DNA from 2 places in the Pseudodesulfovibrio tunisiensis genome. Region 2 is predicted to be linked to the other one. Evidence: riboswitches for the same ligand, from Rfam matches in the RefSeq annotation. Region 2 holds a riboswitch; the other holds the start of a gene.
What was found. A riboswitch is a leader RNA that binds a small molecule or an ion and turns the genes downstream of it on or off. The one in region 2 is predicted to bind cobalamin.

Region 1: it holds a riboswitch for cobalamin, as region 2 does, so the genes downstream of both, MPN23_RS08175 (sirohydrochlorin cobaltochelatase) here and MPN23_RS09985 (ribonucleoside triphosphate reductase) in region 2, are expected to answer to the same signal.

The regions. Positions count from the first base shown of each region.
Region 1 covers NZ_CP094380.1:1,660,734-1,671,931, reverse strand. The annotation lists gene MPN23_RS08200 (sirohydrochlorin cobaltochelatase) at 1-670, opposite strand, end outside; gene cobI (precorrin-2 C(20)-methyltransferase) at 667-1,377, opposite strand; gene MPN23_RS08190 (ABC transporter substrate-binding protein) at 1,441-2,346, opposite strand; gene MPN23_RS08185 (ABC transporter ATP-binding protein) at 2,346-3,137, opposite strand; gene MPN23_RS08180 (FecCD family ABC transporter permease) at 3,130-4,164, opposite strand; gene MPN23_RS08175 (sirohydrochlorin cobaltochelatase) at 4,175-5,155, opposite strand; cobalamin riboswitch at 5,290-5,463, opposite strand; gene MPN23_RS08170 (chemotaxis protein CheA) at 5,530-7,248, opposite strand; gene MPN23_RS08165 (Hpt domain-containing protein) at 7,258-7,983, opposite strand; gene MPN23_RS08160 (response regulator) at 7,996-8,391, opposite strand; gene MPN23_RS08155 (TrmH family RNA methyltransferase) at 8,534-9,124, shown strand; gene MPN23_RS08150 (L-threonylcarbamoyladenylate synthase) at 9,371-9,976, shown strand; gene MPN23_RS08145 (hybrid sensor histidine kinase/response regulator) at 10,148-11,198, shown strand, end outside.
Region 2 covers NZ_CP094380.1:2,027,066-2,038,263, forward strand. The annotation lists gene MPN23_RS09960 (HD-GYP domain-containing protein) at 1-654, shown strand, start outside; gene MPN23_RS09965 (hypothetical protein) at 713-1,144, shown strand; gene fsa (fructose-6-phosphate aldolase) at 1,246-1,896, shown strand; gene MPN23_RS09975 (EF-hand domain-containing protein) at 1,974-2,549, opposite strand; gene MPN23_RS09980 (hypothetical protein) at 2,707-2,946, opposite strand; gene MPN23_RS09985 (ribonucleoside triphosphate reductase) at 2,968-5,031, opposite strand; cobalamin riboswitch at 5,212-5,389, opposite strand; gene MPN23_RS09990 (DUF2975 domain-containing protein) at 5,691-6,233, shown strand; gene MPN23_RS09995 (helix-turn-helix domain-containing protein) at 6,243-6,461, shown strand; gene MPN23_RS10000 (DUF2721 domain-containing protein) at 6,546-6,938, shown strand; gene sppA (signal peptide peptidase SppA) at 7,274-8,245, shown strand; gene MPN23_RS10010 (multidrug effflux MFS transporter) at 8,392-9,597, shown strand; gene MPN23_RS10015 (RrF2 family transcriptional regulator) at 9,679-10,125, opposite strand; gene MPN23_RS10020 (hypothetical protein) at 10,366-10,965, opposite strand; gene cbiM (cobalt transporter CbiM) at 10,982-11,198, opposite strand, start outside.

The DNA.
Region 1 (11,198 bases), 370 kb from region 2:
TTTTCCAGCTTTCCGGGTGATCGCCGACCATGTCTTTGGCCGCGTGCCAACCTGCGCCGAACAGGAAGGGCAGGAGATGGGCGCGGGTGATGTTCTGTCTGGCGAGCCGGACGAGGATGTCGTCGATGCCGGGTTCGGCTTCGAGCGCGCCCACGTGCACGGACGGGTCGTGTTCCTGAATGGCGGCGTGCAGGGCTTCGTAATAGGCGTTGCCCGGGTGCATGGTGCCGTGTCCCATGAAGATGACGGCCTCGTGGCTGGTGTTGCACTGGGGCACGAGTTCGGCAATGGCTCTGGCCACGCGTTCCACGCCGCGTTCTCCGGCCACGAGCGGAAAGCCGACCTCCACGCGTGTGAATCCGCCCTTGCGCAGCATGAGGTCGTTCGCCAATGACAGCAGTTCGTGGTACTCGCTGCCCGGAATGATGTGCAGGGACTGGATGACGGCATGGGTCACGCCTTCGTCGAGCAGGCGGTCCAGTGCCTTGGGCACGGAGTCCGCTTCCTGTCCCTGCTGTTTCATGTGGCCGCGCACGGTGCGGGAGGTGTAGGCCAGCCGGACCGGAACGCCCGGGAACGACTGGCGCACCCGAGTGGCTATGTGATCCAGCGAGGCCACGGCCTTTTCGTGGCGGGAACCGTATGCGGCGAGGACAATGGCTTGCTTCATGGCTGTTTCTTGACCAGTACGAGGGAAAAGTAGTGGGGCCGGGCCGGGGCGTCCCTGATGTCCATGACCACGGATTCCCCTTCCATGCCCAGCCGGGAGACCAGAACGGTCCTGTCGCCCAGCCGCAGTTTTTCCAGCAGGGACCGAATTTCGTCGAAGTTCTTGTATGCCTTCAGGATAACGGCATTGTCTGCTGCGTCAAGCTGGGATTCGAGCCGCTGCATGTCGGCCACGCCCGAGGTCACCAGCAGGCTCTGGCTGGATTCCGCGAGAATGAAGCCCACCTTGGCTGCGGCTGCGTGAAAGGACGTGATGCCCGGAATGATCTGCACGGGCAGTGACGGGTCCAGATCGAGCAGGGTTCGGTGCAGGTAGCCGAATGTGGAATAGGTCAGGGGATCGCCCAGCGTGAGAAAGGCCGCGTTTTCGCCCTTGCGCAGGGATTCGGCCACGATGGCCGCGTTCTTGTCCCATGCGGCCTGAAGTTCGGCCTTGTCGCGCGTCATGGGGAAGCCGAGCTGTTCCACGCGCACGTCCTTGCGCAGGTGCGGCCCGGCAATGGACAGGGCCGTGGAGTAGTCGTTCCTTGTGGAGGCTGCGGCAAAGATCACGTCCACGCTGCCGAGGACGCGTACCGCCTTGATGGTGAGCAGTTCCGGGTCGCCGGGGCCGACTCCGATGCCGTACAATGTGCCGGTCTGGTTCATGTATGGGTATCCTTGCGCCCGGAAGTGCCGGGCTGAGTATTGTGAATTGTTGTGGCCGGGGCGTCAATCCCGGGTCGGGTACAGAAGTGCGCGTACGGTCCGTATGCCGTCCAGCAGCCGGATCGTGGGTCGGGAAACCAGCCGTTCGTCAACAAGATGCACCCGGCCGTTTTGCACGGCCAGTATTGTTCCGAATCCGGGCTCGTCAGCAATGGTTCGTGCGTCTACCCGGTTCATGGTGCCTGTCTGGGCCAGATACACGTCAATGGCGTGCCCTTTGGCCAGAATCCGTTCCTTGCCGTATTCCGCAATGTTGGTGTTGTGCCGGGGAATCGCATCGCTTGCCGTGTTCACGCCGCCTGCCGCGTCCAGTACCAGCATGGGCATGGAGCCGGGCGGGAACGTGGCGAGTTTGCGGTGGATGGACTCGAAAAACACGCGGGGGCGGTCTGCCTGCGGGATGGTCGCGGTCTGCGTTCGGGCCTTGTTCAGCCCTGTACGGAAACGGTCGATCATGGTGCGCGCCTGTCTTTCGCGGCCGGAGAGCCGTCCGAGATCAAGCCAGTAGTCGTACATGTCGTCCAGACTGCCGGGCTGCAGGGCAATGACCGTGATTCCGGCCTGTTCCAGAGCCGCGCGCAGTTTGGGATGGGCCCGGGCATGCATGGGCCGCATCAGCACGAGGTCGGGCCGGGCTGCGAGAAAGCGTTCCACCCCGTCCCGTGCCGAGAATACGGGCTTTTGCAGGGCCGCTGCCGGATGATCCTCGTTGCGCGAGACGCCGATGATCTCCCGGTCCAGCCCGAGGGAGAACAGGTTCTCCGTGTGCGCGGCATACAGGGAGATGATGCGTGTGAACGGGCGGTCCCATGTGACGGAAAGGCCGGTGTCGTCCGTGATGGTCTGCTGGGCCCGAGCCGGAGCGTACAGGCAGAGCAGGAGCGACAGAAGTGCGGCGAGTCGTTTCATCAATGGCGAATCCTTCGATATTCCAGACTGGGCGCATTGGTGAACGCGCTGTGTCCCACGCGGGCTTCCACGTTGAATACTTTGCGGATCGCGTCCGGATTCAGCACGGTTTCGGCCGGACCCTGTGCATGGATTCTGCCGTGCGAGAGCATGGTGATCTCCGCACAGAACGTGGCGGCCAGATTCAGGTCGTGCAGCACTGCAATCACGGTCTTTCCCTTGTTCCGGCACAGGTCGCGCATGTGTTCCAGACAGGCGAGGGCGTGGCGCACGTCCATGCTGGAGGTGGGTTCGTCCAGCAGGAGCAGGGGCGTATCCTGCGCCAATGTCCGGGCCAGCACGGTGCGCTGTCTTTCTCCGCCCGAAAGGTCGGTCAGGGGCCGGTTTGCCAGATGGGCCACGTCCATGACGCGCATGGCGTTGTTCACGGCCTTGGTATCCTGATCGGAGGGGCCGGAAAAGCGGGGGATGTGCGGATGACGGCCCATGAGCACGGTTTCCCGGACCGTGAACGGGAAGTTGAAGGCGAATTCCTGCGGAGCCAGTCCGGCCAGCAGCGCGTATTCCCGGCGGGGCAGGGTGCGTGCGTCGCGCCCGGCCAGCATCACTGTGCCGGATACGGGCGCAAGGTTCCCGGCCAGCAGGTCCAGCAGGGTGGACTTGCCGCTGCCGTTCGGTCCGACAATGCCGTGCAGGGTTCCGGCCGCAAGGTTCAGGTTGATGTCCTGAAGCACCGGGGCGTCGGCATAGGCAAAGGATGCGTTGCGCAGGCTGACTACGAAATCAGGCATGATGTCTCCGGGTGCGGCTGCGGATGAAGAGCCAGCAGAACACCGGGCCGCCGATGAGCGCGGTGAGCACGCCGATGGGCACTTCGTGAGGCAGCATGGCGCGGGACACGGTATCCGCCACCAGAAGCAGGGCTGCGCCGCCCAGTCCGGACGCGGGCAGAAGCCAGCGGTTGTCCGGGCCGGTGATCAGGCGCATGAGATGGGGCATGATCAGTCCCACGAAACCGATGATTCCGGACACGGACACACAGACCGCACTGATCAGGGATGCCGTGGCCAGCAGCACAAGCCGGGTGCGGGCCGTGTTCACGCCCAGCGAGCGCGCAGTGCGTTCGCCCAGACTCATGATGTTCAGGTCGCGGGCAAGCAGCAGGCAGATCAGGAATCCGGCCAGCCCCACCAGTCCGGTCAGGGCTGCGTCAGTCCATGTCCGGGCCGTGAAGCTGCCCATGAGCCAGAACACGATGGCCGAGACGCGCTCGTCCGCAAGATACTTGATGAAACTGATGCCTGCGGACAGGATTGCGGCCACGATCACCCCGGCCAGAATCAGGCTGGACGGAGAGAGTGCGGAATCCCTGCCAGCCATGGCCAGCACCAGAAACAGGGTGGCCGAGGCCCCGGCAAAGGCCATGACGCAGAGCGTGGACGGTCCCAGAAAGGACAGGCCCAGCAGGATGGACAGAGATGCGCCGAATGCGGCCCCGGACGACACGCCCAGCGTGAACGGGTCGGCCAGCGGGTTCAGCAGGATGGACTGGAACACGGTTCCGGCCACGGCCAGCCCGAAACCCACGGACAGGGCCGTGAGAATGCGCGGCAGCCGCACGTCCAGCACCACGCTGGCATGCAGGCCGGAAACGTCCGCCCCCCGCGCCCAGTCCGCGAGCGCGCCGAGCACTTCCGCCGGAGACACGGGGATGAATCCCATGCCCGTGGCAGCCACGGCCAGAAAGGCCACGGCCAGCGCCAGCAGAAGGAGGCAGAGCCCGTTGCGGCCGGGCATGCGGGAGGCGGTTTTCGTCATGTGTCGAGTCCTATTCGGCCATGGCGTCCCTGAGATGGCGCACGTAGATGTCGGCCCACGCGTCGATCATGCCAAGGCCGCGCAGTTCGGTCTTCACCGAGAATCCGGCCTTTTCCAGCATGACCTTCCATGCGTCGTCCTCGTCCCCGGCCATGTCGTTGGAGGCGTGGTCGCCCGCCACGATCATGAAGGGCTTCATGAGCACCTTCCTGTTGCCGGACGCCTTGAGCTGCTTCAGCATTTCGTCGAAGCCCGGAAAGCCTTCCACGCAGCCCACGAATACGGGGTAGTCGTATTCCGCCTGCATGGCGGCCTGGAATTCCGCATAGATGCCCGTGGAAAAGAAGTCGTTGCCATGGCCCATGTAGACCAGAGCCGCGCCCATTTTCCCGGCTTCGGCCACGTCGCCCTTGAGGGCCTTGGTCGCAGCGGCGATGTCCTCGGCATACGGGTGGGCCACGCCGGGCATGCCCAGAGCGGGACGGCCCACCACGATACACTTGAAGGGCTTGTGCTGCGGTTTGAGCGTGGAGATGGAACGCAGACCCGCCACCATGGTCAGGGTGTCGTGGAACTCCTCGCCCGCGAATACGTGCATGGATTGCACCGCGATGTCGGTGTAGCCTTCATCCTGAAGGTCGGCGATGGTGGCCAGCGGCGTGCGCACGAAGAGTACGTCTTCCGGAATGCCGGGGTTGGCCTTTTTCCATGCCTCGTCGGACCGGCGTTCCTGCCATATCCTGCGGATGATGTTCGAGGTGAAGGCCAGCTTCACGGGCGTGCCGGGGTTGGCCTTGGCCACCTTGTCGCGGATGTGCAGAATGGATTGCAGCGCCTCGGGATAGCTGGTGCCGAATGCGGTGAGGACAATGGCCTGCCTGCCGGTTTCGGCCTTGGCGTGTCCGGCCGTTGCCGGGGCGGCGAGCAGGAGCATGGCCGCGAGAATCGGGAAAAGGGTGAGCGCACAGATGCGCGACCTGTAACGGAGCATGATGCTTCCTCCCTGATTGGAGGGCTTGTTTGCGGGATACAAAAATCCCTTCCCCGCTGTGCGGAGAAGGGGTTCCGTATTTGTCCCTTCGAACGTGTCCCGGACGGCAAAAGCCCTCGTTGCCTCCGAGCGAACCATTGGTCGGCCTTCAGGCAGGTCTTCCGGCTGGCCCCTCCTGCGCCGCCTTCCCGGGGTGGCCCAGTGGCATGATGGCGAGGATTCGCGGGGCGTCACGGCGGCGGGTCCGCTCCCGATTCGCACGGGATTCCCTATCAAGTCCGATGGACACCTGAATTGTCACAGGTTCTAGGCGCAGTGGTGCAGTCGTGTCAAGACGATTGGAGCCGGGTGCGGACGTGCGGCAGGAGGCCGGGTCAGGCGTTCCGGTTTTCCCGATGAATGCGGTCCTGAAAGTTCTGAAGCAATTCCTCGGTGTTGATGACGAGTGCGTCGGATTCACCCATCATGCCGTAGCCCAGAATCGGGATGTCGAACACTTCTTCCACGGGCACGGTGAATCCGGTGATGACCACCTGCTGCTGGCGGAGCACTTCGTCCACCAGAATGGCGGCCTTGTATTCGCCCACGCGGACCACCACGGCCTGAGCCAGCTGGATGTCCTCCACCTCGGCGGTCAGGCCGAGCAGGTCGGCGAGTCTGAGCAGGGAATGGACCGAGCCGCGCACGTCCACGGTTTCGCGGCCGTCCGGCAGTTCCACCACCTCGTTCAGCTTGGGCATGTAGATTTCCACCACGTCCCGGCTCGGGATGATGAACACGTCGCCGCCCACCTTGCAGACCAGTGCGTCCACGATGCCTTCGTTGGCCGAGCGGTCCAGCGGAATGCTGATGGTGAACTCCGATCCCTTGCCCAGTTCGCTGGATATTTCCACATCGCCGTCAAGGGATACGCGGATGGCATTGACCACCGCATCCATGCCCACGCCGCGGCCGGACACATCCGTGATCTTTTCCGCAGTGCTGAATCCGGATTGGAGCACGAACTGAAGGATTTCCTCTTCGGAATATTCGGCCCCGACCTCGGCAATGCCCTTTTCCAGCGCCTTGTTCAGAATGCGTTCCGGGTCCATGCCCTTGCCGTCGTCCTGAACCGAAATGTACGCGTATTCCCCCTTGCGCCAGGCCGACAGAGTGACGTGGCCGATTTCGGGCTTGCCTGCGATCTTGCGTTCGTCCGGGAGTTCCAGACCATGGTCCACGGCGTTGCGCAGCAGATGGACCAGAGGCTCGTTCAGGCTCTCCACGATGGTCTTGTCCAGAGGCAGTTCCTCGCCCTTGACCTCGAAGTCCAGCTTCTTGCCGATCTTCTGGCTCAGACTCTTCACCAGTCGATGCATGGGCATGAAAATCTGCTTGAGCGGCACCAGTCGAATGGCGTCCACTTCCTTCTGGAGCTGGCTGATCACGTTGTCCAGTTCACGCAGGCTGGCTGCCACCTGATTCATGTTCTGAGCGCCGCCCTGAGCAATGACCGCGTAGGTGACCATGAGCTTGCCCACCAGTTCGATGACCCGGTCAAGACGGTCCGTGGGCACGCGGATGGAGGATATGGCCTGTGGGGCAGGAGCCTTGTCCGGCTTGGCCGGGGTCTTGGCCTGTTCCGCTGGTTTGGCTTCGGGCTGCATCGGTTCGGGTTCGGGCTCCGGTTCCGGAACGGGCATGTCCGCGGTTTCCTCGGCCATGTCCTCTTCCATGCCCATTTCCTTTGCCATGGCCGCCATGCCGGCCATGTCCTCGCTCGGGGCTTCCGCTTGAGGTTCTTCCACGGGGGCGGACTTTGCTGCCGGGGCCTGTTCCTCCACCACGTCGCCCTTTCGGAGCAGGCCGGAAATGGCGTACAGAAAACGCTTGTGCGCCTCGCATACGTTGAGGCAGGCCGTGACGATTTCGTCGTTGACCGGGGTGATCCCGTCGATCAGCATGTCCAGAACCGCGATGAGCTGGGCGGAATTCAGGCGCATGTGCGACAGGCCAAGCGCATCGAGTATTTCCCCGATGCCCTGGCCGGTTTCCGCCACCTTCAGGACTCGTTCCTGCAATTCCTCAACGCATTGGTCGATGCTCTCGCGCATGCTGTCCTCTTATTGGGTCGTGAAAAAGGCTTCTTCGTCGGGATAGACGGTGATATCCCTGTCGTATCCCCATTGGTACAGGGTCTGCTTGCAGTCCGGGTTCACGTTGAACGCGCCTATGTGAAAGGTGACGCCCATGGTGGAAAGCATGGCCCAGGCCGACGAGCCGAAGGACAGGACATGGGCCATGTCCAGCAGGATGGTGTCCCCGGGTTCCACGGAAAGAATCTCGGACACGATCATGTCCCGGTGAACCTTCAGGTGGATTCGCTTGTCCTGGATGCGCAGAATATGCACGTCGCCCCTGTGCTCCACCTCCACTCCGGCGAGGACCACCTCGGCTTCGGACTGGGCTGGTGTGGAGGCGGTCAGGATCAGGCCGAGCACTTCCTCCTGCTCCTCGCGGTCCGTGTCTCCGTCCCGGAGCATCTCCAGAACCTGAAAGATCATGTTCACGGAACGGGAGAGCAGGGTGATGTTTTCGGAGGTGTGTTCCACTTCTCCGGCCTGCACCTTCTTGAGAAAGTCCTCGACCTTGTGGGTGAAGCCCGAGGCTTCCTCGTATCCGGCCATGAATCCGGTCACGCCCTTGATGGTGTGCAGGGGGCGCGCGAGTATCTCGATGCCCTGTCCGACGTCGCCGGAATCGAGCAGTTCGAGTCCCTCCATGACCTGGGGATAGTACTTGTCGTTCACCTCGGAAAAGAATTCCTCGACCATGGGGTCGTCAGTCATTCCCGCACCCGCCTATTTGTTGAGCAACCCGAGTTTTTCCAGTTCCGTGTAGAGCTTGTCCTTGGCCACGGGCTTGACGATGTAGGCCGAGGCCTCGCCGTCGTAGAAGGATTTGATCACGGTCTGCGGATCATCAAGGGCCGTGGTCATGATGACCTTGACCTTGGGCTTGAGTCCGCCCGCGTCTTCCATTTCCCGAATCTTGCGCAAGGCCTCGATGCCGTCCACCTCGGGCATCATGATGTCCATGAGGATGAGGTCGTAGGGTGATCCTTCCTTGTGCGCCAGACGAAACGCTTCCACGGCCTCGCGACCGTTGACAACGATGTCCACCTCGAAAAGGGTCATGAGAAAGGACCGCAGTACCTTTCTGCTCAGAAATTCATCTTCAACGATAAGTGCCCGCATAGCCCCGTCCCTGTGTGTTGCAGGAAATTTCCCATGATTACCTTTTCATTCTGGTATCCAATGGAAAACCTTGTCAATAAAACCTTGAAAAAAATAATCGATATCCTTGCCTGATTACGGATGATCATGTACCAAGCCGCCCATGCTCAGAGACATTTCCGAACACCGCAGGCAGCGTATCCTGAACGTGCTGAAACGGCGCCAGAAGGATCTGACCCTGGTCATGGACAACATTTGGGACCCGCACAATGTTTCCGCAGTCCTCCGCAGTTGTGATGCCTTCGGCGTTGCAAGGGTCAATCTGTACTATACCACGGCCCAATGGCCGAATCTGGGCCGGAAGACATCGGCCTCGGCCAAGAAATGGGTGGATCGCGTCCGTCACGACGACGGTCCGGCCATGATTCGCGAACTGTGCGAACAGGGGTGCCAGGTCCTCAAGACCGGGTTTTCCGAAACCGCGCGTCCGGTCATGGATTTCGACTTCACCCGGCCCACGGCCGTGATTCTCAGCAACGAGCACAGCGGGACTGCTCCGGAGCTGTCCGAGCTGGTGCCTGACGAAGTATACATCCCGATGCAGGGGATGGTCCAGAGCCTGAATGTGTCGGTTGCCGCCGCACTGATTCTCTACGAGGCGTTTCGTCAGCGCCATGCCGCAGGCATGTTCGATTATCCGGATTTCTCCGAGGAGGAACTGGAGGAGAAGTTCCGGGAATGGTCCTGGCGCTGACTTCGGCGCACGGGAATGCTGCGGACCATTAGTATTTTGCGTTTCGGTATTGAAACCTGACGCATCCGGCTGTATACAGTTGCCGGATAACAGGCTGCTCCAGAAAGGCCCGAATGCGGCGATGCAGCGGAAAAGCATGCCGGCCGCACCCTGGCCCTGATTCCTTCCGCAGCCCGACATTCGAATCTTTTTGCGCAGCCTGTGGTTTTTGCAGGCAGAACAACACTAGCCGCCTGGAGGGTCGCGGTGCACGAAATACTGAAAGCGCTGAATGCCGGGGAAGCCGTCATTTATCCCACGGAAACGCTCTACGCCATCGGGTGCGACGCGTACAACGTCGAAGCCGCGAACAAGGTTGCGGAAATCAAGGGGCGCTCCAAATCCAAACCCCTGCCGCTCATCATCGGCGGGCTGGACATGCTGCGGCTCGTCACCGACCATGCTCCCGAGGAGATGGTCTCCCTGGCCCGGGCGTTCTGGCCCGGTCCCCTGTCCATTCTGGTCAAGGCCAGGCCCGAATTGCCGGACATCGTGTCCGATGCGGACGGGTACACCTCGGTCCGCTGGTCCGGGCATCCCTTTGCCAGCGAACTTTCCCGCCGTCTGAAGCGGCCCGTGGTGGCCACCAGCGCCAATCTGAGCGGCAATCCTCCGGCCGCCGTGCCCGAAGCCATTGATCCGGAACTGCTCGCCATGTGCGGCGCAGCGTATCTGGATCCGCCGTGGCCCCGGGGCGGCAAGGCTTCGTCCGTGGTTCGCGTGCTTGGGCCCACCAGCCTGAAACTGCTTCGCGAGGGGGCCGTGAGCCTGAAGAAGCTCTGCGACAAGGGCTTTGCCGTCACTTTTTCCTGATGCCGCACAACACAATGGCTTGCAGAGCCGGGACCGGACGCGTGTGCGTCGGGTTCCGGTTCTTTTCGTGGATTCGCACGTGAATTCCGGGCAGGTGTTCGTCTTTTTATAACCTGCTGTTCAAGAATTCGCCGACAGGCTATTCTGCATGGGAATCCCAGGAGGGAAAGCATGCGGTACGAGCCCGGAAAACCCGATCTTCCGATCATCCTTCTGGTGGAGGACAGCAGGTCCATTGTCGCGGAACTGGAGCGGAGACTTGCCGTTTCCGGCCGTTTCGACGTGCGGACTGCGGAAAGCCTTGCCCAGGCCCGGACCTTGGCGCTTGCCTTTCAGGATCGCATCTTCCTCGCCATACTCGATCTGATCCTGCCGGATGCGCAGGACGGAGAGATCGTGCCCCTGTTCTGCGACATGGGCATTCCTTCCCTTGTCTTCACTTCGGACTTCAATGAAACCACCCGGCAGCGCGTGATGTCCTCGGGCGTGATCGATTACGTGGTCAAGGACAGTTTTGCCGTGGACATGCTCCTTGAATACGTGGAGCGGCTGTTTCGCAATCGGGACGTGACCGTGCTCGTGGTGGATGATTCGGATTCCTCGCGGCATTCCATGACCGGGCTGCTGCACCGCCAGATGTTCCGCGCCGTGGTGGCCGAGGATGCGGAAGGCGCGCTGGCTGCGCTGGATGCGGATTCGTCCATTTCCGTGGTGCTGGTGGATCAGGAGATGCCGGGCATGAAGGGCGTGGAACTGACCTCGGTCATACGCAAGCGGTTTCCGGCCCGCCCTCTTTCCCTGATCGGGGTGTCCCATCTGGATGATCCGCTTCTTGCGGCCCGGTTCATCAAGGCCGGGGCCGACGATTTTCTTTCCAAGCCGTTCGAGGCCGAGGAATTCAACTGTCGCGTGACCCATTCGGCCCAGATGCTGGAACAGGTGGCCGAACTCCGGGAACTCGGGGAGTTGCGGAACCGTTTTCTGGGCATGGCTGCCCACGACCTTCGCAGCCCGATCAACGGGATTCACGGGTTTTCCAAGATGCTCATGGAAGGGCTGTGCGGCGAACTGAACGAGGATCAGCGCGAGGTCATCGAGTACATTCATACTGCCAACCGCCACATGAACAGCATGGTCAACGATCTGCTCGACATCTCGGTGATCGAGTCCGGCCAGCTCAAGCTGCTTCGGCGCGAGCAGGACTTCACCCGCATGGTCGAGT
Region 2 (11,198 bases):
GGCACTGCGGGAATGCTGCACGACATCGGCAAGACGGCCATTGCCGAAGACATCATCAACAAGCGCGGCCGATTGTCGGAAAAGGAATTTTCCGAAATCAGAAAGCATCCGGTCTTCGGCCACGACATCCTGCGCCGACAGCCCGCAATACCCGACATCGTGCTCGACGCGGTCCGCCAGCATCACGAGAAATTCAACGGTGCCGGCTACCCGGGCAAGCTGATGCAGAACGCGATCTCCCCCTATGCGCGGATTCTTTCCCTTGCCGACGTGTACGACGCCCTGACCAGCGACCGTTCCTACAAGGACGCGATCCTGCCGAACAAGGCGCTCGCCATCATGTACGGCATGCGCGGTCAGGATTTCGATACCACGGAAGTGCAGCTTTTCATCAAGTGTCTCGGCATATTTCCCGCGGGCAGTCTGGTCCGGCTGAACACCGGGAAGTACGGGGTTGTCTGCGAATCCAACCCCAAACGACCCCTGCTGCCGAAGATCAAGATCATTCTCGACGAAGACCTGCGGCCCATTCCCGCCGAACTCGTGGACCTCGCGGCCCGGCAGACCCTGCACCGGGACAGACTCGAAATTCTGGAATGCGCGGACCCCGGACAGTACAGGATCAACCTCAAGCCGTTCCTGTTCGGATCGTGACGGAGCCCGCCATGCCCTTTCCCATCTCTCACGCCAATTCATTCTCACAGGTGCGACAATGCTCTACATGGACATCTGGATTCCCCTGTTCTGCCTGCTCGGATTCCTGCTCATCCTCCGGGCGCTCCTCAACCGCAAGACCGTCAAGGTCTACCGCGTCAGCCCGGCCTCCCTGCGCGCTTCCCGGCGCGTGGTCATGGACGTGCTTCCCCTCGTCGAAACCGGGGACGACCGCTCCATTCTGGACATCCGGGAGCTGCCGCACACCAAGGAAAACATCAAGAGTGCGGTAAAGATTCTGGCCTACTACTTCGGCAAGCACCGTCAGTCCCGCGACCTGATCCGGGTCAAGACCTGCTATCTTTCCCTGAGCCGTTTTCAGGAATGCGGCCTGCCCGACGAGGAACGCGAACAGCTCGCCGAAGAGGAAAAGGTCCAGCTCCTGCGCGAGTTCGATTTCTTCATCACCCAGACCCCGTTCGGAAACTGAGCGCCCCGCTTTTTGCGCATCCCGACGAAACTGTTGCCCTCCCCGGGTTTCATGATATGGTGGACGCTCTTTACCCGATTGAGACCAACCGAGGAGGATCAATGCAATTCTTTCTGGACACCGCGAACCTCAGCCAGATTCGGGAAGCGGAGGAACTCGGACTTGTGGACGGCGTGACCACGAATCCCACGCTTCTGGCACGCGAAGGCGGCGATTGGCGGTCGCAGGCACGGGAAATCCTGAAGATCGTGGACGGCCCGGTCAGTCTGGAAGTCGTGAGCGAGGATGCCGAGGGCATGATCCGCGAAGCCCGCGACCTGCACGCCATGGGCAAGAACGTGGTGGTCAAGATTCCCATGATCCGCGAGGGGCTCAAGGCGCTCAAGGTGCTGCGCGGCGACGGCATCCGCACCAACGTGACCCTGATCTTCTCCCCCATGCAGGCTCTGCTGGCTGCCAAGCTCGGCGCGGACTATGTCAGCCCGTTCGTGGGACGACTGGACGCCATATCCCGGGGCGGCATGGAAATCGTGTCCCAGATTCGCGAAATCTACGACAACTACGGATTCGACACGAAGATTCTCGTGGCCAGCGTGCGCAATCCCATGCATGTGCTCGAAGGCGCACTCATCGGCGCGGACGTGGCCACCATACCCTTTGCCGTGATCGAGGAACTCATCAGGCATCCGCTCACGGACTCCGGTCTGGCCAGTTTCCTTGCCGACTGGAAGGCATTTCAGGAAGACGGATAGCCGCAATCCAAGGGCCGGGAACTCCATTCGGAATTCCCGGCCCTTTTTTCTGCAATCTCAGCTTTCCCGGCGACCCTCTACGGGTTCTTCTTCTTCCACGCTTCCCATTCCCTGCTGGTCAGCTTGCCGTCCTTGTCCAGATCGGCTTCGCTCAGGATGCGCTCGGCATTCAGGGGGTACACATTGAAAATCTCGGTGCGCATGATCGTGGAATCCCCGTCCGAATCGATCTCCACGAACGCCTTGGTGAACCGGATGCGCTCCAGCTTCTGCAGGATGGTCTTGGCCAGTGCGCCGTGCTCCACGTAATACAGGGACAGGGTCTGCCTGCCGGTCAGCAGGCCCGTGGTATACCCGGCCTCGTGATCCGCCAGATACAGAGTCACGCCATCGTCCGCCAGCACCCCGGAAAATCCTTCCCGCACCACTTCCTTGGTCTTTCTGTCGAACCACAGCTTGTACCCGGCAAAAAGCTGCCCCTTCTGCTCGTTGATCACGACCGCGACCTGTCCCTCGACAAATCCCGCGTCCTTCTTGTGCAGATAGGACATCCCCTTCCACGTTCCGCGCAGCTCCGGAGTCCCGGCAATGGCCATCGAACACACTCCAAGAAACAGCGCCGCCACGAACAATGCCGCAATGCTCTTCTTCATCCCGCTTTCTCCTGGTTGAATGATTCCATCTTCCAGAAGTGCGGGAATATGGGCAGCGCGTCAAGGCAGCAAGAGAAAAAACATGCATGCCTCTGCCCCCATTGTGCCCTGCGCATTGAAAAGGCCCGCCACCTGAAATCAGGGGCGGGCCGCGTTGTCAGTCCTTCTTCGAACCGTTTCCGGTCGCGGACGCGATGCTCAGAATGTCCTCAAGAGACTTGCCTCGGGTCTGAGCCAGTTTCTTCCACTTGCGCTTTTCCTTTTTCAGCGCCTCGATGGTGTGCAGCAGGTTCTGGATGGTCTGTGCCGGATAGCCGTGCGTGGCGCGGCCGCCCCGGCGCAGTTCCTCGTCGTTCCGCTGCCTGATGGACGTTATCTGGTTCGCGTCGAGAATCATGGCGATTCCATCCTGCCGCAATTACGCGGAAGCGCAGAAGCCTTCCATGGCGTACTCGGTGCGGTCCCTGTATTCTTCCTGCTTGCCCTTGTTCCAGCGGCTCACCGGACGGTAGTAGCCCACCACGCGGGTGTAGACTTCGGTTTCCCCGCCGCAGGTGGGGCACTCGAAGTGCTCGCCCGCAATGTAGCCGTGATCCCGGCACACCGAAAAGGTGGGCGTAACCGAGATGTAGGGAATCTTGGTGTTGCTCATGGCCTTGAGCAGGAAGCTTTTCACGCTTTCCTCGTCCGGCACGGCCTCGCCAAGGAAGGTGTGGAACACGGTACCGCCGTTGTACAGGGTCTGGAGTTCGTTCTGATGCTCCAGCGCAAAGAACACGTCCGAGGTCACGCCCACGGGCAGCAGGGTGGAATTCGTGTAGTAGGGAATATCCGAGCCCGAGGTGTAGATGTCGGCGTAGAGGTCCTTGTCGATCTTGGCCAGACGGTAGCAGGTGCCTTCGCCCGGAGTGGCCTCCAGATTGTAGAGGTGGCCGGTCTGCTCCTGAAAGTCCACGACCAGCTTGCGGAGCTGGTTGAGCACGCGCTGCATGAGCCGGGAGCCGGACTTCGAATCGATGCCCTTGTGCAGCAGATTCATGCAGGCCTCGTGGCCACCGATCAGGCCGATGGTGGAGAAGTGGCCGTTGAACCCGTTTTTCAGGTAGCGGCGGGAGAACGGGAACATGCCCGCGTTCAGATTCTTTTCCACGATCTTGCGCTTGAATTCCAGAGAGTCGCGGGCCAGTTCCGCGTATTCGGTGACCAGATCGATGAAGTCATCTTCATTGTGGGCCAGATACGCGAGCTTGGGCAGGTTCAGGGTGACCACGCCGATGGAACCGGTCAGGTCGCCCGCGCCGAACAGGCCGCCGGTCTTCTTGCGGATTTCGCGCAGGTCCATCTGGAGGCGGCAGCACATGGAGCGCACGTCCTCGGGATTCAGATCCGAATTGATGAAGTTCTGGAAGTAGGGCGCGCCGTACTTGGCGGTCATCTTGAGCAGCAGCTTGCCTTCCTCGGACTCCCACGGAAAATCCTTGGTCACGTTGTACGTGGGAATGGGGAAGGAGAAGATGCGGCCGTCCGCGTCGCCTTCGAGCATGACTTCGAGGAAGGCCCGGTTGATCATGGCCATTTCCTCGGCATATTCGCCGTAGGTGGAGTCCTGGAACTCGCCGCCGATGATGATCGGCTCGTTGGCGATGTGGGACGGAGGCACGAAGTCGAAGGTGAAGTTCGTGAACGGGCTCTGGCCGCCCCAGCGGGATGTGGCGTTCAGGTTGTGGAGCAGCTTCTGGATCTGCTGCTTCACGTTCCAGTAGTTCAGATTGTCGTACCGGATGAACGGGGCAAGATAGGTGTCCACGTTGTTGAACGCCTGAGCTCCGGCCCATTCGTTCTGGAGCGTGCCGAGAAAGTTGACGATCTGGCCGCAGGCCGCGTCAAAATGCTTGGCCGGGGTGGACGAGCAGCGGTCGTCCAGATTGAAGCCCTCGATGAGCAGGTCGCGCAGGGACCAGCCCGAGCAGTATCCGGCAAGACCGAAGGACAGGTCGTGGATGTGGAAATATCCGTGGTTGTGGGCCATGCGCACTTCCTCGGGATACTTTTCCAGCACGTATCTGGCCTGAACCGAACCGGCCATATGCAGAATCAGTCCCTGAAAGGAATGCACCATGTTGGAATTTTCGTTGACCCGCCAGTCGATGTTGTCGAGATAGCTCTCGGTGACAGCGGAAATGTCCAGAAACGCCTGATTGTGGGTACGCAGCTCGCGGCGCTTCTCGCGGTAGATGATGTACCGCTCTGCCACCTTGTAGAGCCGGGATTCCATCAGGACTTCCTGAACCATGTCCTGAACCAGCTCCTGCTCCGGAACGTCCACGTCCTTGAGTTTCTTTTCGACTTTCTTCGCCAGACGCCTGGCCAGCAGGGGATCCTTGATTCCGCTGCCCTTGAGCGCCTTGAAAATGGCGTCTCCGATGCGCCTGGAGGACCAGGTCTCGACGCGACCGTCTCGTTTCTTGATCTGAACCGGCATGTAATCTCTCTGAAAACCGTGCTTCACGGAAAGCTGGGGACACAGAACCGCCCGCGCGGCCGTCCCGTCGGTTGTTGTCGGCTGCCGTGGATGACTCAGGCGGCGGAACCGCGTGAATCCGGCAACGGTTTGATGTTTGTACAGGCAAATTTGTCGGCAGCGACCTCCGCGGGTCGCATCCGGCAGGAAACGCTTCAGGCAGGTATTCTGGCTCTCCCCGCCTGTTCCGCCTTCCCGCCCCGCAGGGCAGTGGCATTGTGGAAACAGGAATCAGCAGGGGATGACAGCGGCGGGACCGCTCCGGAGTTTCACCGGATTCCCTGTTAGGGCCGGGGCCACCTGAAGGACTTCATGACTGAGGTGGGAGACTAGCCCAAGCAGGGAATGAGCGCAAGAGGGCACCCAAGTATTCGTTTGTACTTTCAAGCTGATAGTGAGGGTAATGGCCCGGTATGGTTGACCATAAAAAAACATGTTTTTTCCCGTCGCACCACCCCTTCGAAAAAGCTGTATCCATCGCTCCCGGGAACTTCCTCAATGTCGGAAAACGGTTATCCCCGAAAAGGAATTTTTTACCGATTTTTAAGAAAAACTTATTGACAAACGATAACAAATCATCGCAAAAGACGCTGAAGAAAACATCACCCAAGGAGAAACCCATGAAACAGATCAACCGCATGAGCCGGGTCATCCGATACCTTGCCCTGACCTATATGGCGGCCACCCCCGTAATGTCCGTCCTGCTCTGGACCACGTACACGCCGGGCGAACCCTCGTTCTTCAATTTCGACTCCATGCTCGCCGTGAACCCGGACATGATTCTGAGCGCCCCCACCACGACCACCCGGCTGCTGGGCTGTCTGGCTTCACTCCTGCCCGTGTCCGTGACCATGTTCGGCAGTTGGCAGCTTGCCGGACTGTTTGCCCTGTATGAACGCGGCATCGTGTTCGAACACGCCAATGTCCGCTGCTATCGGCTGCTGGCCTGGACCATCCTGATCCGGGAAGCCCTTGCCCCGGTGAATCAGGCTCTTTCGTCCATCATCCTGACCATGAACAATCCCGAAGGGCAGCGCATGGTGGCGGTAGGGGTTTCCGACGCAAACCTCGGCTGGATCGTGCTTGGCCTGATCGGTCTCGTGGTTGCCCGGATCATGGATGACGCCCGGGAAATGCAGGAAGAACGGCAACTCACCATCTAGGGGCAAAACATGTCCATCATCATCAATCTCGACGTCATGCTGGCCCGCCGGAAGGCGAGTTCCAAGGACCTCGCCGCAGCCGTGGGCATCACGCCCCAGAACCTGTCCGTGCTCAAGACGGGCAAGGCCAAGGCCATCCGCTTTTCCACGCTGGAGGCCATCTGCGAATATCTGGAATGCCAGCCCGGGGACATTCTGGAATACAGGCAGGACGACTCCGCAGAGTAGGACACGGCCCGGACGGCTTGACACCGCTCCGGGCTTGCCCCATCGTTGCAGCGTGGAACCAGACCTCAAGAAAACGGACCAAACATGCAGATTACCGTAACCACCCCGGCGTTGCTGTTCCCGGCCATTTCGCTGTTCATGCTGGCCTTTACCAACCGATTCCTGTCGCTGGGCAGCCGGGTCAGGGCGTTGCACGACCATTTCCGCAAAAGCAGCGACGAATCCGCGCGCAGACAGATCGAAAACCTGCGCAAGCGCATCTACATGATCCGCAACATGCAGGGCCTCGGCGTGCTCTCCATGTTCACCTGCGTGCTCTCCATGATCTTCCTGTTCGAAGACTGGTACATGGCCGGACAGATCATGTTCGGCGTCAGTCTCGTGCTGCTGCTCGCCTCGCTGTGGATTTCCTTTCTGGAGATACGCATCTCGGTCCACGCTCTGGACATCATGCTGGAAGAGCTGGAAAAACGGTAATGCGGGCATGCGCAGACCATTGCCTTTCGGAAAAGACATTGTGCGATGCATGTCTTTTCCGATTCTGATATTCATCATGACGCTGGCTTCGGGCTGCGGCCCAAGACCGTGGTATTCAAATCCGGTCCGGCAGAGCCTGCGAAAGGGCCTGCATGGCGCAACGGCCGCTTCGAATTCGCCAAACCGGAACCGGACATTGGCGCGACCATGACATTCCCGGATGCTTCGGAGGGTTCCCCCTTCCCGATGCCGGAGGACGCCAGTTTCCCGGACTCGAAACGAATCCCCGGGACAGGCTGGTCCAACTTCCGAGAGGTTCCCCCATGGAGGACATCATGAACCCCACACGAATCCTGCTTTTCATTCTTGCCCTGCTCATGGCTTCGGGATGCGCGCCCAAGGTCAAGCTTTTTGCCTCCAAGGCCACGGAACCGCTCCGGGAATACGTGCTCGAAGGCGATGGAGACGGCAAGATCGCACTCATCCATCTGCGCGGATTCCTGATGGACCAGCCCCGACAGGGCCTGCTTTCGGCCAAACCCAGTCAGGTGCAGGAACTGGTCAGCAACCTCAAGCTTGCGGAAGCCGACGACGACGTGAAGGGCGTGGTCATTGCCGTGGATTCCCCGGGCGGCACCACCACGGCCAGCGACATCCTGTATCACGAGCTGCTCGCATTCAGGGAACGCACCGGAAAAAAGGTCGTGACCGCCATGTTCGACGTGGCTGCATCCGGCGGATATTACGCGGCCCTGCCCTCGGACTGGATTCTGGCGCACCCCACCACCATCACCGGGTCCGTGGGCGTGATCTTCATGCGGCCCAGGCTGAACGGACTCATGGACAAGATCGGCGTGGACGTGGAAGTCAGCAAATCCGGGCGCGACAAGGACATGGGCTCGCCGTTCCGACCCGCAACCGAAGAGGAACGCGAACTGTTCCAGTCCATCACGGACACGCTGGCCTCGCGGTTTCACGCTCTGGTGCGGAAACACCGCGACCTGTCCCCGGACAGCATGGCCGTGGTCGAAACAGCACGCGTGTTCACTGCGGATCAGGCCCTGAAGCTGGGACTGGTGGATCAGATCGGCTACCTTGAAGACGCGTTCGCCAAGGCCCGCACGTTGTGCGACCTGCCGAAAAACGCCAGCGTCGTGGCCTATCGCCGGGATGCCTACCCCAACGACAATCCCTACAACGCCCTTTCCACGGCCCGGCCCGAGAAGTTTTCGCTTCTGGGTGCGGATACGGACATGCTCCTGCCGCCCCGGGCCGGCTTCTACTACATATGGCTGCCCGGCCGCTGACGGGCACTGCATCGAACACGCAAAAAAAGGGGTTGGCTTGCGTCGCAAAGGACGTTAAGCCGACCTTCTTTTTCGGAGGAATACATGCGTTCTCACACACGGAAACATCCGGAAGATCACGCCGTGGGCCATTCGGAGGCCAAGGCATGATCGGGAAAGACGACCGCACGGCCATGACTTTCGCTCTGGCCTTCATCATCGGGGCCTCGGCCATGTCCACGGACATGTACCTGCCCGCCCTGCCCATGCTCGTGAAGCAATGGGGCGTTTCCGAAGCGCAGGGAGGCCTGACCCTGAGCATGTACTTCGTGGCCTACAGCATTTCCATGCTGATCTACGGTCCCCTGTCCGACAGATACGGACGCAGGCCCATCATGCTCTTCGGGCTGATCTTCTTTTCCCTGGCCTCGCTGCTGTGCGCCACGGCTCAGGACATGTCCCAACTCATCGCCTACCGCGTGCTCCAGTCCATCGGGGCCGGAGCCGGGACCGCTGTGGGCACGGCCATGTGCCGCGATTCGTTCGAGGGCGCGCTCAGGCAGCGCGTGTACGCCTACATCGGCGTGATCATCGGCGTTGCCCCGATTGTCGCCCCGTCGCTGGGCGGACTGATTCTGGAAGTCGCGGCATGGCAATGGATATTCGTGGTGCAGGGGCTCTACGGACTGGCGGCTCTGGTCTGTGCATGGTGCATGGCCGACACTCTGCCCCAAGAGGACCGGACTGCGGAAATCGGATTCATCACCCGCTACCGGACCCTGTTCCGCAACCGGGAATACATGATGGCCACGGTGGTCTTCTGCCTCGTCATGGCCCCGTTCTATGCGCATCTGGCCACTTCGCCCTTCATCTACATGAAATTCTTCGGTCTGGATCAGGGCGACTTCGCCAGATTCTTTGCGCTCAACGCGCTGGGCATGATGCTCGGGGCGTGGCTGTGCGCCAAGCTGTCCAAGCGCGTGTCCGGCGTGGCCATCAACACCACGGGATTCTGCATCGTGATTCTGGCCGGGGCGTGCATGATCGCGGTCGGCGGCAACGGACCGCTCTGGTTCGCCCTGCCCATGGTGGCATGTTCCTTTGGCACGGGCATAGGACGCCCGGTGAGCGTGTCCCTGTCTCTGGAGCAGGTGAACCGGGACATCGGCTCGGCCTCGTCCATGATGACCTTCATCCTGCTGCTTTTCGGGGCCGGGATCATGTGGCTGGCCTCGCTGGACTGGCCCAGCCGCCCGGTCATGATCGGCATTTTCGCCCTGTGCGGCGGGGGAATCACCCTGATGCTGTGGCCGGTCATGCTGCGCATGTTCCGCAGGCGCGGCACGGATCGATGTCTGTATCCGGAAAAATGACAGAAAAAAGGCCGGGAAGCTGCATGCTTCCCGGCCTTTTTTTCTTCAGGATGATGCCGGACTGTCCGAAAGGACGGCCAGCTAATCCATGAGCATGGGTGTGGCCTCGGGCGCCGAACATTGGGCCGCGTCCGCAAGCAGATCGGCCAGCGTGATGGAATTCAGCTTTTCGTACATGGCGTCCGCAGCCTCCTTCCAAAGTCGCCGCGTCAGACAGACCTCCATGCGCTGGCAGTCTTCCTTGCCCGTGCGGCATTCCACCAGATGGGCATCCCCTTCCAGCACCCGCACGATTTCTCCCACGCTGATCTCCGCAGGCTTGCGGGCCAGCATGTGCCCGCCTCTGGGGCCGCGCTTGCTCTTGATGAATCCCGCATCCTTGAGCTTGCGAATCAGCTTCTCAAGATATTTCACGGAAACGCCCTGGCGCTCCGCAATGTCCTGAATGCGGACCGGGCCGTCGATTGCGTGCTGCGCAATGTCCAGGGCCATTCTGGTTCCGTATCGGCTTCGTGTTGTCAGTCGCATGTCGATCTCCTCGATGCAGCCGTTCTGGGGTTTTGGACCGTACCGCGCGCCTTCTCGTATCTATATGAAACCATAAACATACTAACAAGGTCTGGAAACAACCACCCCGCAAATGGTATTCTCTGGGACCCCGGCATGATAGCCGGGTTATAATTAACCCTCGTTTAGGAGGGGAATTAACAGAAAAAAAGACCCGCGACAATGCACGGGCCGGAAAAAAACCAAAACGGAACAGCCGGACTAGTTGCGTCGGCTTCGGGCATAGGCAAGAATGCCGAACAATCCCATGATCCAGCCGATGCCGCCCACGATTTCGGACACGCCCGGGCCGGACTGGTTCATCTCGGCCAGCATGTGCTTGACCGGTTCCATTTCGCGATGCACCGCCCGGGCCACCAGCGCCTCCAGTTCCGTGGAAGCGGCCTGCACCTCGGCATCCCCGCCGACTGTCGGCGCAGCAACCGAAGCATTCCCGCCGGATGCATCCGCAGGGGAATCTCCGTATTCCGCATACTTCACCACCCATTCCGCCTGATGCCCGGCTCCGGCCCTGAGCAGCAGACGAAGGTCCATCCTGCCCTCGCGCGCCTGTGCCGGAATGGCAAAGGTGAAGCGGCCTTCGTTGTCCGTATTGCCGGAAAGCAGCAGATTGTCCGTGGCCGCGTCATGCACTTCGACAATGCCGTCATGCACACGGCGGGAGCGGGAATATCCGCTGTCCGTGACAACGGAATCGCCATCCACGTAGGCGAAAATGTTGACCTTGTGCGCAAGGCCGTTCTGCGGAAGCGCAAGGGACAGGGCAATCAGCATCAAAAGCACGGGAAAAACGCGTTTCATGAAGCCTCCGAACGAATCAGGCCGGGTCAAGGCCCAGCGCCTCGGGTTTGACCTTGGCAAGAAAGGAATAGGTGAATCCGGTGATCACGCCTTCCACGCCCATGATGGGCAGTTGAAAAACCACAATGGCCTTGGCTGCAGGCAGGAACGCGTCGCCGGACAGGGCAAGGGCCGTGGCCGTAAGAAAGGCACTCATGCCAAAGGCCAGGAATCCGCAGCCGAATGCGGCAGCA